One region of the Streptomyces sp. NPDC055966 genome, then DNA from elsewhere that is predicted to be linked to it. Evidence: riboswitches for the same ligand, from Rfam matches in the RefSeq annotation. Region 1 holds a riboswitch; the other holds the start of a gene.

Region 1 (6,944 bases):
CACGTTGTGGGTGGTGATGGAGGAAGCGGTCCTGCACCGGGTGGTGGGCAGCCCGGACGTGATGCGGGAGCAGATCGAGCGGCTGCTGGACATGTCCGAGCTCGCGCACGTCAGCATCGACGTCGTGCCCTTCGCCGCGGGTGCGCATGTCGGGGCGTGTGCCCCGTTCACGTATTTCCGGTTCGAGGAACCCGAGCTGCCCGACATCGTCTACAGCGAACTTCTCTCCGCCTCCGTCTACCTGGACCAGCGCGCGGACGTCGTCTCCCATCTCGAAGCGCATTCCCGTATGGCGCTGCTGACGTCGTCGGAGGACAGCAGGGCGCTCTTGAACCGCATACGCAAGGAGTACTCGTGACATTCACCGACGAGGGCGTCTACAACGGGATGCCGGCCCGCGACCTCGGGGAGCAGGGCTGGGAGCGCCCCTGGAGCGGACCGAACGGCGGCCAGTGCGTCGAGACGAAACTGCTCGCCGACGGCCGTGTGGCCGTACGGCAGTCGACCGACCCGGCCGGTCCGGCGCTGATCTACGCGCCGGAGGAGATCGCCGCGTTCGTCCGCGGGGTCAAAGAGGGCCTGGCCGATCACTTGGCCGCCGGGTGACCGGCGGCGGACGTACGGGACGACGACACCGGTCCCGCTCCGGGCCTTTGGGCCGACAGACACACGCGTGAAGGGGAGAACATGACCACCAGGCAGGCCGGCCGGGATCTCGACACGAGCAAGGCGCACTCGGCCCGGATGTACGACTACTTCCTCGGCGGCAAGGACCACTTCGAGATCGACAAGGAGGCGGCCCTCGTCGCCGCCCAGGCCCACCCCGGCATCTATGTGACGGCCCGCGAGAACCGGGCGTTCATGCACCGGGCCACCCGGGTCCTGGCGCAGGAGCACGGCATCCGCCAGTGGCTGGACATCGGCACGGGCATCCCGACCGAGCCCAACCTGCACCAGGTCGCCCAGTCCGTCGCGGTCGACGCCCGCGTCGTGTACGCCGACAACGACCCCCTCGTCCTGAAGTACGCCGAACGCCTCATGCGCAGCACGACGCAGGGACGCACGGCCTACATCGAGGGCGACGTCAGGGACCCCGATGCGCTGATGAGCGCCGTGGAGGCCTCGGAGGTCCTGGACTTCGACCAGCCCATCGCCCTCTCCCTCAACGCGCTCATGCACTTCATCACCGACCCGCACGACCCGTACGCCATCGTCCGCCGGCTGCTCGACCCGCTCCCGGTGGGCAGCGCCCTCGCCATGAACCACTGCACGCCCGACTTCGACCCCGTCACCTGGAACAAGGTCGCGGAGGTCTACACCAAGTCCGGGTCTCCGGTGCAGTTCCGTTCGCACAGCGACGTCCGCCGCTTCTTCGACGGACTCGACCTGGTCGACCCCGGCATCGTGTGCTGTCACCGCTGGCGTCCCGCCGGACCGGCCGACGGGACGGAGCCCACGGACGCCCAGATCAGCCTGTTGGCGGGCGTGGGCATCAAACGCTAGCCGGGGCCCGGCCGGGTCGTTCGACCGGCTGGGCACCAGCAGCATCCGCGCGCCCGACGTCAGTCGGCCGCGTCACGCCGACGGGGCGGCGTACTGCGGTTGACCGTACTGGTATCCGCCCCACGTCGCCACGGCGTTGGCCTGCGAGTTGGCCACCGCGGTACCGCCTCCGACGGCTACGGCGCGGGCCTGGGAATGGGCCACGGCGGTGATCTGCGGAGGGCTGGGAGGGGCGTCGTAGCCGTCGGCGAAGCTGGCGCCGGCACCGAGGGCGGACAGCCCCGTGACCACCGCGGCCACGACGGCAGCACGCTGAATCCTACGCATGGTTCGACCCTTTCTTACGGGGGACGCAGTCCTGAATTGACGCGATATGAGCCTATATGCGGGTCTTTTAGCAATGTGGGATCAACGGCTCTTCGAGCGCCGTGTCGGTGGTGGCGACGACCTGGCAGGAACGCCCTTGTCCGGCCCCGCGGGCCCCACCGGGATCGCGCCCGTCGTACCGGTCACGAATGCCGAACCCTTCGGCGTCTTCGGCCAGTTGGCGCCCTCGGGATCGGAGGGAGGCTCGGCTCCTGTACACATGACTGACAAGAAGCTGTCACACGCGGGCCGGAATGCGTGTGCGGCCGGCGCCCGTTCTGACTGGCATGACTGTTGGAGTAGCGCTCAACGCGACCGACGCCCGGAACCAGGTCGACGCCACCGTGCAGCTCGCCCAAGAGGCCGCGGCCGCCGGCCTGCGGTCGGCCTGGTTCGGCCAGACCTTCGGCGCGGACTCACCCCAGCTCGCCGCGATCGTCGGGCGCTCGGTGCCTTCGCTGCAGGTGGGCACCTCCGCGATCCCCGTCTTCGGCCGGCACCCGCTGCTCGTCTCCAGCCAGGCCCAGACCGCCCAGGCCGCGACCCACGGCCGCTACCACCTCGGTCTCGCCCTCGGCACCAAACTGCTGACGGAGACCGGCTTCGGCCTGCCCTTCGAACGCCCCATCGCGCGGTTGCGTGAATTCCTCACGGCACTGCGGCAGTTGACCCGGACCGGTACGGCCGACTTCCACGGTGAGCTGCTCACCGCCACCACTCCGGTACCGGCGCGCGTGCCGGGTGCGGAGGGCGGCGTCCCCGTGCTGGTCGCCGCGATGGGGCCGCAGGCGCTGCGGGTCAGCGGTGAGCTGGCGGACGGGATCCTGCCGTATCTGGTGGGACCGCGCGCCCTGGCGGACCACATCGTTCCCGCCCTGACCGCCGCGGCCGAGGCCGCCGGCCGTCCCGCGCCCCGGGTCGTGGCCCTGGTGCCCGGCGTCGTCACGGACGACGTGGACGCGGTGCGGGCGAAGGCCGTCGAGAGCCTCGCGTTCTACGAACAGATCCCGTCCTACGCACGGGTCGTCGAACTCTCCGGCGGCCAACGGGCCGGCGACCTGGCGGTGATCGGCGACGAGAAGACGGTCGCAGCCGAGGTACGGCGTTACCGCGACGCCGGGGCCACCGAGGTCGTCTTCTCCGGCACCGAGATCGCGGGAGAAGCCGACCGCCGGCGCACCTGGGCGCTCCTCGGCGAACTGGCCGGCTGAGCAGGCCCGTCGGGCCGTCGGCCCGGCAGCCGTCCCCTCCTGTGCGAGGACGAGCCTCGCGCGACCGAGAAGAGACAGGGAACCCATGACCACCGAACCGACCACAGCAGACCCCCAGGCCTTCACCGAGAACTGGCTGGACTGGTACCGCGCCCAGGAGGCCCGGCTCGCCGCGCCGCACGGGTTCCTGGCGGTCACCGGCCTGCACTGGCTCGACGACCGGCCGCGGCGCTTCCCCGACGCGCCCGGGGCGTGGCACACCGGCGCCGACGGGGTCGTCGTCACCCTCGACGACGGCGAGGAACTGGTCGTCGACGGAGCGCCGGTGCGGGGCGAACACCGCTTCGGTGTGCTTCCCGAGCGCGGCGGCGTCGACGCGGTCTGGGGAGACGCCGTCATCGAGGTCGCCAAGCGCGGCGGCAGCGACATCGTGCGCCCACGGCACCCGGACGCGCCGCTGCGCACCGCCTTCACCGGAACGCCCGCCTACTCCCCCGACCCGCGCTGGGCGGTGACAGGCCGGTACGTCCCCTTCGACGAGCCGCGGCCGACCACCGTGGGCGCCGCGGTCGAGGGCCTTGAGCACGTGTACGACGCTCCGGGCAGGGTCGAGTTCGAGCTGGACGGGCGTCAGCTGTCCCTCACCGCGTTCCCCGGACAGGGTGCCGGCCGGTTGATGGTGCTGTTCACCGACGCGACCTCCGGGGTCACCACCTACGCCGCCAACCGGGTGCTGACCGTCGAGCCGCCCGCCGCCGACGGCACGGTCGTCCTGGACTTCAACCGCGCCGCGAACCTGCCGTGCGCCTACACGGACCTGGCCACCTGCCCGCTGCCACCGGCCGAGAACCGACTGCCGGTGGCGATCGAGGCAGGTCAGAAGATTCCCCGCGAACGCGGCGGATCCTGAGCCGGGCGGCCGTAGGGCGTCCGGTGACGGCATTGACGTACGCCGAGACCGCTCCGTAGCATCGCGATCGGCATCGAGTGTCAGCGTGAAGCCCTGGCTCGCTGACCGGCAACCCTCCCAAGCGGCGGGGTGCTCCAGGTGAAAGCCCGGCGGAATCACCGACGATCCCCGCAAGCGCGTGGCCCCTTGACCGGGCCGGAGACACGGAGGAGGGCCATGCGGCGCAGCGACGACCCCCGTGCCTCCTTCGCCGTCGCGATGGTGTTCTCCCGGCTTGCGCGCCGCCGTCACATCGACCTGAAGCGCTCGACCAGCTGCTTCTGTCAGGACTGACGGGCCTTCCCGCCGCCGGTAGACGGCCGGGAGCGGCCGTCGCCGCTCCCGTCTCCGTCTGATCCCCCTCAGCGCCTGATCCCCGTTTCCGTCTGATCCCCGTTTCCGCCTGTCGGCCGGGGCCGCACGCCTGTGCGCGGCCGTGCCTCGGACGGGACCCCGTGCCTGGTGACACGAGTAGGAGAAACCCCTCCGTGACTGCACTTCCCGATGTCAGATCCTCCCGATGGACGGCGCTGGCCGCCCTTCTCACCACCAGTGTGCTGCTGACCGCGTGCGGGTCGAGCACCGCCGGCTCCGGCTCGGACAGCGGCCGGGCGAGGTCCGGCGGCACCCTGACCTTCGCGGTGGGTTCGGACGCCGGCTGCGTGGACCCCCAGCAGGTCGCCAGCAACGACACCATCTACTCGGTGCGCCAGATCGTGGACTCCCTGACGGACCAGGACCCCAGGACCGGCAAGATCGTGCCGTGGCTGGCGAAGAGCTGGGACATCAGCTCCGACGCGACCACGTTCACCTTCCACCTGAGGTCGGGCGTCACCTTCAGCGACGGGTCCGGGCTGACCGCGCAGGTGGTCAAGGACAACTTCGACGCGGTGCCGAAGCTCGGCGCGCTGGGCACGCTGGCCGAGGGCTACCTCAGCGGCGTCAGGAGCACCACGGTGGTCGACCCCCTCACCGTCAGGGTGGCCTTCAGGAAGCCCAACGCCCAGTTCTTGCAGGCCACTTCGACACACTCGCTGGGAATCGAGTCATCGGCGAGCGTGCGCAGGACACCGCAGCAGAAGTGCAGTGCCGGAGTGGTCGGCTCCGGACCCTTCACGCTGCAGCGGTACGTGCAGAACCAGTCGATCACCCTGGCCAGGCGCAGCGGGTACGCCTGGGGTTCCTCGCTGTGGAGCAAGAAGGGCGAGGCGTACCTGGACAGGCTGGTGTTCAAGGTCGTACCCGAGGCGGGGGTGCGCACCGGCAGTCTGCAGTCCGGCCAGGTGGACGCGATCGGCAGCGTCGGCAGGGCCGACGAGGCGGCGCTCGGGGGAGGCCGGGTCACGCTCCAGCGGCGGGCCAACCCCGGTGTGGTGTTCGGCCTCGGGTTCAACAACGCGCGACCGCTGCTGAAGGACGCGCGGGTACGCCGGGCGATCGTGTTCGGCATCGACAGGCAGCAGATCGCCGACACGGTGTTCCCCACCGGCACCCGGGCGGCCACCGGCATCCTCGCGCACACCACGCCCGACTACACCGGCCTCGGCCCGGATCTGGCCTTCGACGCGGCGAAGGCGAAGTCCCTGCTGGACGAGGCCGGCTGGAAGTCCGCCGGCGACGGCATCCGGACCAAGGACGGCAGGAGGCTGAGCCTGACCGTCGACTGGTTCCCCAACGCGGCCACCAACCAGCCCGCGCTGGAGCTGGTCCAGCAGCAGCTCAAGGCCATCGGCGTGGCGGTGACCCTCAAGCAGCTCCAGGTCACCCGGTTCGCCCCGACGCTCCAGTCGGGCGACTACGACGCGGCCTGGGGCAACGGCACCCGTGCCGACCCGGACATCCTGCGCAGCTCCTTCTCCACCGGGCTGGCCAACTTCTACCGCGTGCCGGCGGGAGATCTGGACACGGCGCTGTCGGCGCAGGCCACGACCACGGCCCCGGCCGAACGCGAGCAACTGGTGGCCCGGGCAGAGCAGTTGATCGTGCGGAACGCCTACTACGCGCCGGTGGTGGAGCTGCAGACCCAGCTGGGGGTCTCGAAGAGGGTGCACGACCTGGACTTCGACGCCTCCAGCCGGATCCAGCTGCACGACACCTGGATCGGCTAGCCCGTGCGCCGCTATGTGATCAAACGGCTCGCCCAGGCGGTCGGGGTGCTCTGGGCGGCCTACACGGTCTCGTTCCTGGTGCTGGACTACCTGCCGGGTGACCCGGTCACGGCGATGGCCAGTGCCGGAATGGACTCGGGACAGGTCGACCCCCGGCAGACAGCCGCCCTGCGGCACGAGTACGGCTTCGACAAGCCGGTACCGGTCCAGTACGCCGAGTACCTCGGCCGGGCGGTGCGCGGGGACTTCGGCGACTCGGTCGCGACCGGCCGGCCGGTCACCCGGGTGCTTGCCGACGCGCTGCCGCAGACCGTCCAGCTGACCGGCGTGGCGCTGCTGCTCGCGGTGGTCCTCGGCGGTGGTCTGGCGGTGGTGGCGACGTACACCGCTCGGCGATGGCTGCGGCAGCTCCTGCTGTCGCTGCCGCCGCTGGGGGTGTCCGTCCCGACGTTCTGGGTGGGGCTGCTGCTCGTCGAGGCGTTCTCCTTCCGGCTGCGCTGGTTCCCGGCGTTCGGCAACGACGGCCTGAGGGGGCTGGTGCTGCCGGCCCTGACGCTGGCGGTCCCGACCGGCGCGCAGGTCGCCCAGGTGCTTGCCAAGAGCCTGCTCACGGCGCTCGATCAGGCGTATGTGGGGACCGCGCGGGCCAAGGGCGCCGGCCGGTGGCGGGTGCATCTGCGGCACGCGCTGCGCAACGCGTCCCTGCCGGCGCTGACGGTCGTCGGTCTGCTGGTGGGGCAGCTGATCGCCGGTTCGGTGGTCGTCGAGACGGTGTTCTCCCGCGACGGCCTCGGCCGGGTGACCGCG
Region 2 (6,944 bases), on a different contig from region 1:
CGATCGGTCACCTCAGCGCGCTGAACTTCGCGCTCGGTGTGACCCTCGCGGTGGCGCTGTTCTGCATCGGCGCGGGCGCGGTCCACTGGGCCCGCACCCTGATGTCCGACGTGGAGGTCGCCGACGACCGGCACGCGATCGAGGCCTCGCCCGAGGTACGCGCGAAGGTCATGGCCGACTTCCGCCAGGGTGCCGCCGAGTCCGGCCTCGGCCGCCGCAAGCTGATCCGCAACACGATGTTCGGCGCGCTGGCCATGGTGCCGCTCTCCGGCGTCTTCCTGCTCGGCGGTCTCGGCCCGGCCCCGAAGGACAAGCTGCGGCACACCATGTGGGCCAAGGGCAAGCGCCTGGTCAACATGAACACGAACCAGCCGCTGCGCCCCGAGGACGTCGCGGTCGGCTCGCTCACCTTCGCCAAGCCCGACGGCCTGGAGGAGACCAGCGAGGACTTCCAGAACGAGATCGCCAAGGCCGCCCTGATGATCGTCCGGCTGCAGCCGGAGAACATCAAGGACAAGCGCGAGCTCGACTGGTCGCACCAGGGCGTCGTCGCGTTCTCGAAGATCTGCACCCACGTCGGCTGCCCGATCTCGCTGTACGAGCAGCAGACGCACCACGTGCTGTGCCCGTGCCACCAGTCCACCTTCGACCTCTCCGACGGTGCCCGAGTGATCTTCGGCCCCGCCGGCCACGCCCTGCCGCAGCTGCGCATCGGCGTGGACAGTGACGGTTACCTCGAAGCGCTCGGCGACTTCGAGGAGCCCGTCGGTCCTGCATTCTGGGAGCGCGGATGAGTACTGCAGCGAACGAATCCCCCCGCGCACGCGGGAAGGCCCCGGCCGGCGAGCGCGTCGCCGACTGGGCCGACGGCCGACTCGGGATCTACTCCCTGGCCAAGAGCAACATGCGCAAGATCTTCCCCGACCACTGGTCGTTCATGTTGGGCGAAGTGTGCATGTACAGCTTCATCATCATCATCCTGACGGGTGTCTATCTGACACTGTTCTTCCACCCGTCGATGAACGAGGTCGTGTACCACGGCTCGTATGTCCCGCTCCAGGGACAGCTGATGTCCGAGGCGTTCAACTCGACCCTGCACATCTCCTTCGACGTGCGCGGTGGTCTGCTCATGCGGCAGATCCACCACTGGGCCGCGCTGATCTTCCTCGCCGGCATGTTCGTGCACATGATGCGCGTGTTCTTCACCGGCGCGTTCCGCAAGCCGCGTGAGATCAACTGGCTGTTCGGCTTCCTGCTGTTCGTCCTCGGCATGTTCACCGGCTTCACCGGTTACTCGCTGCCGGACGACCTGCTCTCCGGCACCGGTGTCCGCTTCATGGAGGGCGCGATCCTGTCCGTGCCGATCGTCGGCACGTACCTGTCGATGTTCCTCTTCGGCGGCGAGTTCCCCGGTCACGACTTCGTGGCCCGGTTCTACTCGATCCACATCCTGCTGCTGCCGGGCATCATGCTCGGCCTGATGGTGGGCCACCTGATCCTGGTCTTCTACCACAAGCACACGCAGTTCGCGGGTCCCGGAAAGACCGAGAAGAACGTCGTCGGCATGCCGCTGCTGCCGGTCTACATGGCCAAGGCCGGAGGCTTCTTCTTCCTGGTCTTCGGCGTCATCGCGTTCATCGCGGCGGTCGCCCAGATCAACCCGATCTGGGCCATGGGCCCCTACCGTCCGGACCAGGTGTCCACCGGCGCCCAGCCCGACTGGTACATGGGCTTCTCCGAGGGCCTGATCCGGTTCATGCCGGGCTGGGAGATCAACCTCTGGGGTCACACGCTCGTCCTGGGTGTGTTCATCCCGCTGGTGATCTTCCCGCTGGTCCTCGTGGCGATCGCGGTCTACCCGTTCATCGAGTCCTGGGTCACCGGCGACAAGAGCGAGCACCACATCCTGGACCGCCCGCGCAACGCCCCGACCCGTACGGGTCTCGGTGTCGCCTGGATGACGCTGTACCTGACGCTGCTGGTCGGCGGCGGCAACGACCTGTGGGCCACGCACTTCCACGTGTCGATCAACGCCGTCACCTACTTCGTCCGGATCTTCTTCTTCGTCGGACCGGTCCTGGCGTTCCTCGTCACCAAGCGGATCTGCCTGGGCCTCCAGCGCCGCGACCGCGAGAAGGTGCTGCACGGTCGCGAGACCGGCATCATCAAGCGGCTGCCGCACGGTGAGTTCATCGAGGTGCACGAGCCGCTCAGCCAGGAGCAGCTGCACACGCTCACCGCGCACCACCAGTACGAGCCGGCCGCCATCGGTCCGGTGGTCGACGAGAACGGGGTCCAGCGCAAGGTCGGAACCTCGGAGAAGCTGCGGGCCAAGCTGTCCGACGCCTACTACGGCGAGGACAACCAGATCCCGAAGCCGACCGTCGACGAGTACAAGGAGATCACGAGCGGCCACGGCCACCACTGATCCCCGCGTCGCCACGCCACGCCGAAGGGCCCCGTCCGCAAGCCGGACGGGGCCCTTCGCCCTGTCCCGGGGCCGATAGGGTGGGATCGGACGACGATTTCGCAGGTACGACACTCAGGAGCGACCATGAGCGCTGTGACCCCCGCTGGAGGCGACACCGCGGCGGGCCGCTCCTGGCCCGCCCTGCTGAACGGCCTGCTGAACGGCGAGAACCTGTCCGCCGACGACACCGCCTGGGCGATGGACCGGATCATGCGCGGCGAGGCGACCGACGCCCAGATCGCCGGGTTCGCGGTGGCCCTGCGGGCCAAGGGACAGACGGTCGAGGAGATCACCGGCCTGGTCCGCACGATGTACGAGCACGCGAACGTGATCGAGGTGCCGGGCCGCACCGTCGACATCGTCGGCACCGGCGGCGACGGGGCGCGGACGGTGAACATCTCCACGATGTCCTCGCTGGTCGTCGCCGGTACGGGCGCCAAGGTGGTGAAGCACGGCAACCGCGCCGCCTCCTCCGCCTCCGGTGCCTCCGACGTCCTGGAGAAGCTGGGCGTCAACCTCGACCTCACGCCCCGGCGGGTGGCCGAGGTCGCCGAGGAGGCCGGCATCACCTTCTGCTTCGCGGTCAAGTTCCATCCGGCGCTGCGTCATGTCGGCGCCGCCCGCGGCCAGTTGGGCATCCGGACGGTGTTCAACCTGCTCGGTCCCCTCACCAACCCGGCGAAGGTGCGGTCCCAGGCGGTCGGCGTGGCCGTCGCGCGGGAGGCGCCGATCGTCGCGGGCGTGCTCGCGGAGCGCGGCAACTCCGCGCTGGTCTTCCGCGGCGACGACGGCCTGGACGAGCTGACGACGACGGCCACGTCCCATGTCTGGGTCGTGCGGGACGGCAAGGTCACCGAGGAGGTCTTCGACCCCCGCGAGGTCGGCATCGACCTCGTCCCCGTGGAGGCCCTGCGCGGCGGCGACCCGGCCCACAACGCGGAGGTGGCCCGCCGGCTGCTGGACGGCGAGCGGGGCCCGGTCCGGGACGCCGTCGTACTGAACTCGGCGGCGGCCCTCGTCGCCCTGAACCCGACGGACACCCCGCTCGCCGAGCAGCTCGCCGCCGGCATGGCCCGGGCCGTCGAGTCGATCGACTCGGGCGCGGCGAAGCGGGCGCTGGAGCGCTGGGTGGCGGCGACCAACGCATAGCGGTCGCGACGGGCGTCCCGCGATCCGGACCAGGGTTGCGGGACGACGATCAGTTGACGTAGGTTCCTGAACCAGGTCATGAGTGACAGTCATGAGGCCCCGGCCGACTGTCCGGCAACCCTCCGTCCGTGGCGGGGTGCCCCGGGTGAAGACCAGGTCGTAGGCAGCGAGGTCTACGGCAAGCGCGGACCCCTCGCACACTTCTGAGAGTGTGGGGCCAGGGGTCCTGGTCGTTCGAGGGAGCCTTCCGTGAGCAAGCGAATGCGATAGGGCCGCAGAGCCCCGCCTCCGCATCCCCTTTTCTCATCTTTCCGTACGCCGTTCCGTGGCTTCTTCGGCCTCTTCGGCTCCTTCGGCGTACGTCCTCACGGGAGTCCACCCATGTCTGTCTTCACCGCTGCCGCCGACCAGTCCGTCTGCGCCCCGCTGCCCGTTCTGGGCCGGGATGTCACCGTCCCGCTCGTGACCGGTGGCGAGGTCACCTACGCGGCGCTCGACTACGCGGCCAGCGCCCCCGCGCTCCAGCGCGTCTGGGACGACGTCGCCGCCTACGCGCCGTACTACGGCAGCGTCCACCGCGGCGCCGGCTACCTCTCGCAGCTCTCGACCGACCTGTTCGAGAACGCCCGCAGGACGGTCGCCGAGTTCCTCGGCTGCCGCGCCGACGACCAGGTGGTCTTCACCCGCTCGACCACCGACTCGCTCAACCTGCTCGCCCGTGCCCTGCCCGCCGGCTGCCAGGTCTTCGTCTTCGAGACCGAGCACCACGCCTCCCTGCTGCCCTGGCAGGACGCGCGGGTCACCTACCTCAACGCCCCGCGCACCCCGCGCCAGGCGGTCGAGACCCTGGAGCGGGCCCTCGCCGACCGCGACCCGTACGGCCCGGCCCTGGTCTGCGTCACCGGCGCCTCCAACGTCACCGGCGAGCTGTGGCCGGTGCGCGAGCTGGCCGCCGCCGCGCACGCCCACGGCGCCCGGATCGTCCTGGACGCCGCCCAGCTGGCCCCGCACCACCCGGTGGACGTGCGCGACCTGGACGTCGACTGGGTCGCCTTCTCCGGGCACAAGCTGTACGCGCCCTTCGGCTCCGGCGTCCTCGCGGGCCGCGCGGACTGGCTGCGCGCGGCCGAGCCGTACCTCGCGGGCGGCGGCGCGAGCCGCACGGTCACCCGGCGTCCGGACGGGGGAGTGGCCGTGGAGTGGCACGAGAGCGCCGCCCGGCACGAGGCGGGCTCCCCGAACGTCATCGGTGCCTACGCCGTCGCGTCGGCCTGCAAGGCGCTCACCGAGGCCGGCTGGGAGAACCTGGTGGCCCGCGAGGAGCACCTGATCGCGAAGGTCCGCGCGGGCCTGGCCGCGGTGCCGCAGGTGAAGGTGCTGTCCCTGTTCGGCGACGACGCCCCGCGCGTCGGCGTGATCTCCTTCGTGGTGGAGGGCTGGAACAGCTCCCACTTCGCCGCCGCGCTCTCCGCCGAGTACGGCATCGGCGTCCGTGACGGCCTCTTCTGCGCCCACCCGCTGGTCCGCACCCTGCTCGGCAGCGACCCCCAGACCCAGGGCGAGTGCGGCGCCCCCGAGGCGGCCCCCGGCGAGAAGTCCCTCAACGCCATCCGCGTGAGCTTCGGCGCGGGCACCCCCGACGAGCACGTCGAGCGCTTCGTGACCGCCGTGCGGGAACTGGTGACACAGGGCGCCCGGTGGACGTACCGCACGCAGGACGGCCGCTGCGTGCCGGCGGTGTGAGGGTTCGTACGCCCGTTCCGAGGCGGCTTTCAGCCGGTCAGGAGTCCAGTCCGATCGCGAAGGCCGCCTCCAGGTCGTGCTGGGAGTAGGTGCGGAACGCCACGTGGGTGTCGGTGGCCTCCACGCCGGGGATCTTGCTGATCCGGCCGGGGATGACGTCGGCCAGGTCCTCGTGCCGGCCCACCCGGACCATCGCGATCAGGTCGTACGTGCCCGTGACGGAGAAGACCTCGCTGACCGAGTCCAGCGAGGCGATCTGCTCCGCGATCTCGGGGATCCGGTCCACGCTGGTCTTGATGAGGACGATCGCGGTGATCACGGCTGGTTCTCTCCCTCGGGGGCCGGAGCTGGGGTGCACTTCACTCTAGTCCCACGCCCGTAGCGCACCCACGCGTAGAGGAAGCCCAGCCCGAACCCCACCAGGTGCGCCAGATACGCCACCCCGGGCCCCGCGGAGGCCTGGCTCGCCGCCGCCCACTGCACCGCCACCCAGAACGGCAGCACGACCCAGGCGGGGAACCGCAGCGGCACGAAGAGGAGGAACGGCAGCAGACTGGTCACCCGGGCCCGGGGGAAGAGATACAGGAACGCGCCGAGGACCGCCGAGATGGCACCCGAGGCGCCCACCAGCGACTGTGCGGAGTCGGCGTTGGCGACCGCGTACCCGAGCAGGGCCAGGTAGCCGCATCCGGCGTAGAACAGGGTGAACTCGATCCGGCCCATCCGCTCCTCCGTCATCGCCCCGAAGACGAAGAGGAACAGCATGTTGCCGAGCAGGTGCACCCAGTTGCCGTGGACGAACAGGGCCGTGGCGGGCGTGAGGATCTCGCGGGCCGGCCCGCCGAACAACTCGGCCGGCACCACGCCCCAGTGCCGGAAGTAGGCCTGCTGGGCGGCCGCGAGGGCCTCCCCGGAGCCGTAGCCGGGGGTGAACCCGGAGGCCGGGCCCAGCACGAAGATCAGGCTGCACAGCGCGATGAGCCCGTAGGTGATGGGTGCCGAGGTGCTCCGCACCGCTCTGAGAGTCCGGCCGGCCGTCGCGCTCCACTCGCTGATCATGAACACAGAGCATGACGTAACGGGATGCATGCCGACAGACCGCCTCGCCGTCGTGGACGGGCGGGCGGCGAGTCCCTGCCAGGCCGTAGGGTTACGGCCACACGCGTCGGCCGACGGCGCGGAAAAGAGCACGAGTAAGGAAGCGGACTGCCACGATGACGGTTCCCCTGCCGACCGCGACCACCCGGTGGCGCTGCACCCTGTGCGGCAACCTGACCCGGTTCGACGTGACCCGTTCGTCGAAGGTCGTCGAGTACGTCCATCTCGATCTGGCCGGCGACCCGACGGTGGAGGAGCGCGAGGTGGTCAGTGAGACCATCGAATCGGTGCGCTGCCGCTGGTGCAACGCGGTGGACCAGGTGGAGCTCGTGGACAGGCCGGGCGCCGACTCCTGAGAGGGAGACGGCCCCGTAGAGGCATTGGGGTGTGACGGATGGTGGAGACCGCAGGCGGGGGGCCGGGCGACGGCACCGCCGAGGTGCTTGACCGTCCGCTGCCCGACGGCGTGCGCCGACGGGTCGTG

What was found. A riboswitch is a leader RNA that binds a small molecule or an ion and turns the genes downstream of it on or off. The one in region 1 is predicted to bind S-adenosylmethionine.
Region 2: it holds a riboswitch for S-adenosylmethionine, as region 1 does, so the genes downstream of both, ACFC8N_RS37685 (aminotransferase class V-fold PLP-dependent enzyme) here and ACFC8N_RS31155 (putative leader peptide) in region 1, are expected to answer to the same signal.

What each region holds. Positions count from the first base shown of each region.
Region 1 covers NZ_JBHJYK010000016.1:232,591-239,534, reverse strand. Annotated here, with positions in the region: gene ACFC8N_RS31185 (helix-turn-helix domain-containing protein) at 1-358, shown strand, start outside; gene ACFC8N_RS31180 (DUF397 domain-containing protein) at 388-606, shown strand; gene ACFC8N_RS31175 (SAM-dependent methyltransferase) at 688-1,503, shown strand; gene ACFC8N_RS31170 (hypothetical protein) at 1,576-1,830, opposite strand; gene ACFC8N_RS31165 (LLM class F420-dependent oxidoreductase) at 2,157-3,080, shown strand; gene ACFC8N_RS31160 (DUF1684 domain-containing protein) at 3,166-3,990, shown strand; SAM riboswitch class IV at 4,060-4,173, shown strand; gene ACFC8N_RS31155 (putative leader peptide) at 4,207-4,323, shown strand; gene ACFC8N_RS31150 (ABC transporter substrate-binding protein) at 4,518-6,137, shown strand; gene ACFC8N_RS31145 (ABC transporter permease) at 6,141-6,944, shown strand, end outside.
Region 2 covers NZ_JBHJYK010000023.1:36,065-43,008, forward strand. Annotated here, with positions in the region: gene ACFC8N_RS37670 (Rieske 2Fe-2S domain-containing protein) at 1-794, shown strand, start outside; gene ACFC8N_RS37675 (cytochrome bc complex cytochrome b subunit) at 791-2,428, shown strand; gene trpD (anthranilate phosphoribosyltransferase) at 2,555-3,619, shown strand; SAM riboswitch class IV at 3,694-3,810, shown strand; gene ACFC8N_RS37685 (aminotransferase class V-fold PLP-dependent enzyme) at 4,001-5,362, shown strand; gene ACFC8N_RS37690 (Lrp/AsnC ligand binding domain-containing protein) at 5,400-5,681, opposite strand; gene ACFC8N_RS37695 (rhomboid family intramembrane serine protease) at 5,678-6,421, opposite strand; gene ACFC8N_RS37700 (hypothetical protein) at 6,577-6,816, shown strand; gene ACFC8N_RS37705 (NYN domain-containing protein) at 6,855-6,944, shown strand, end outside.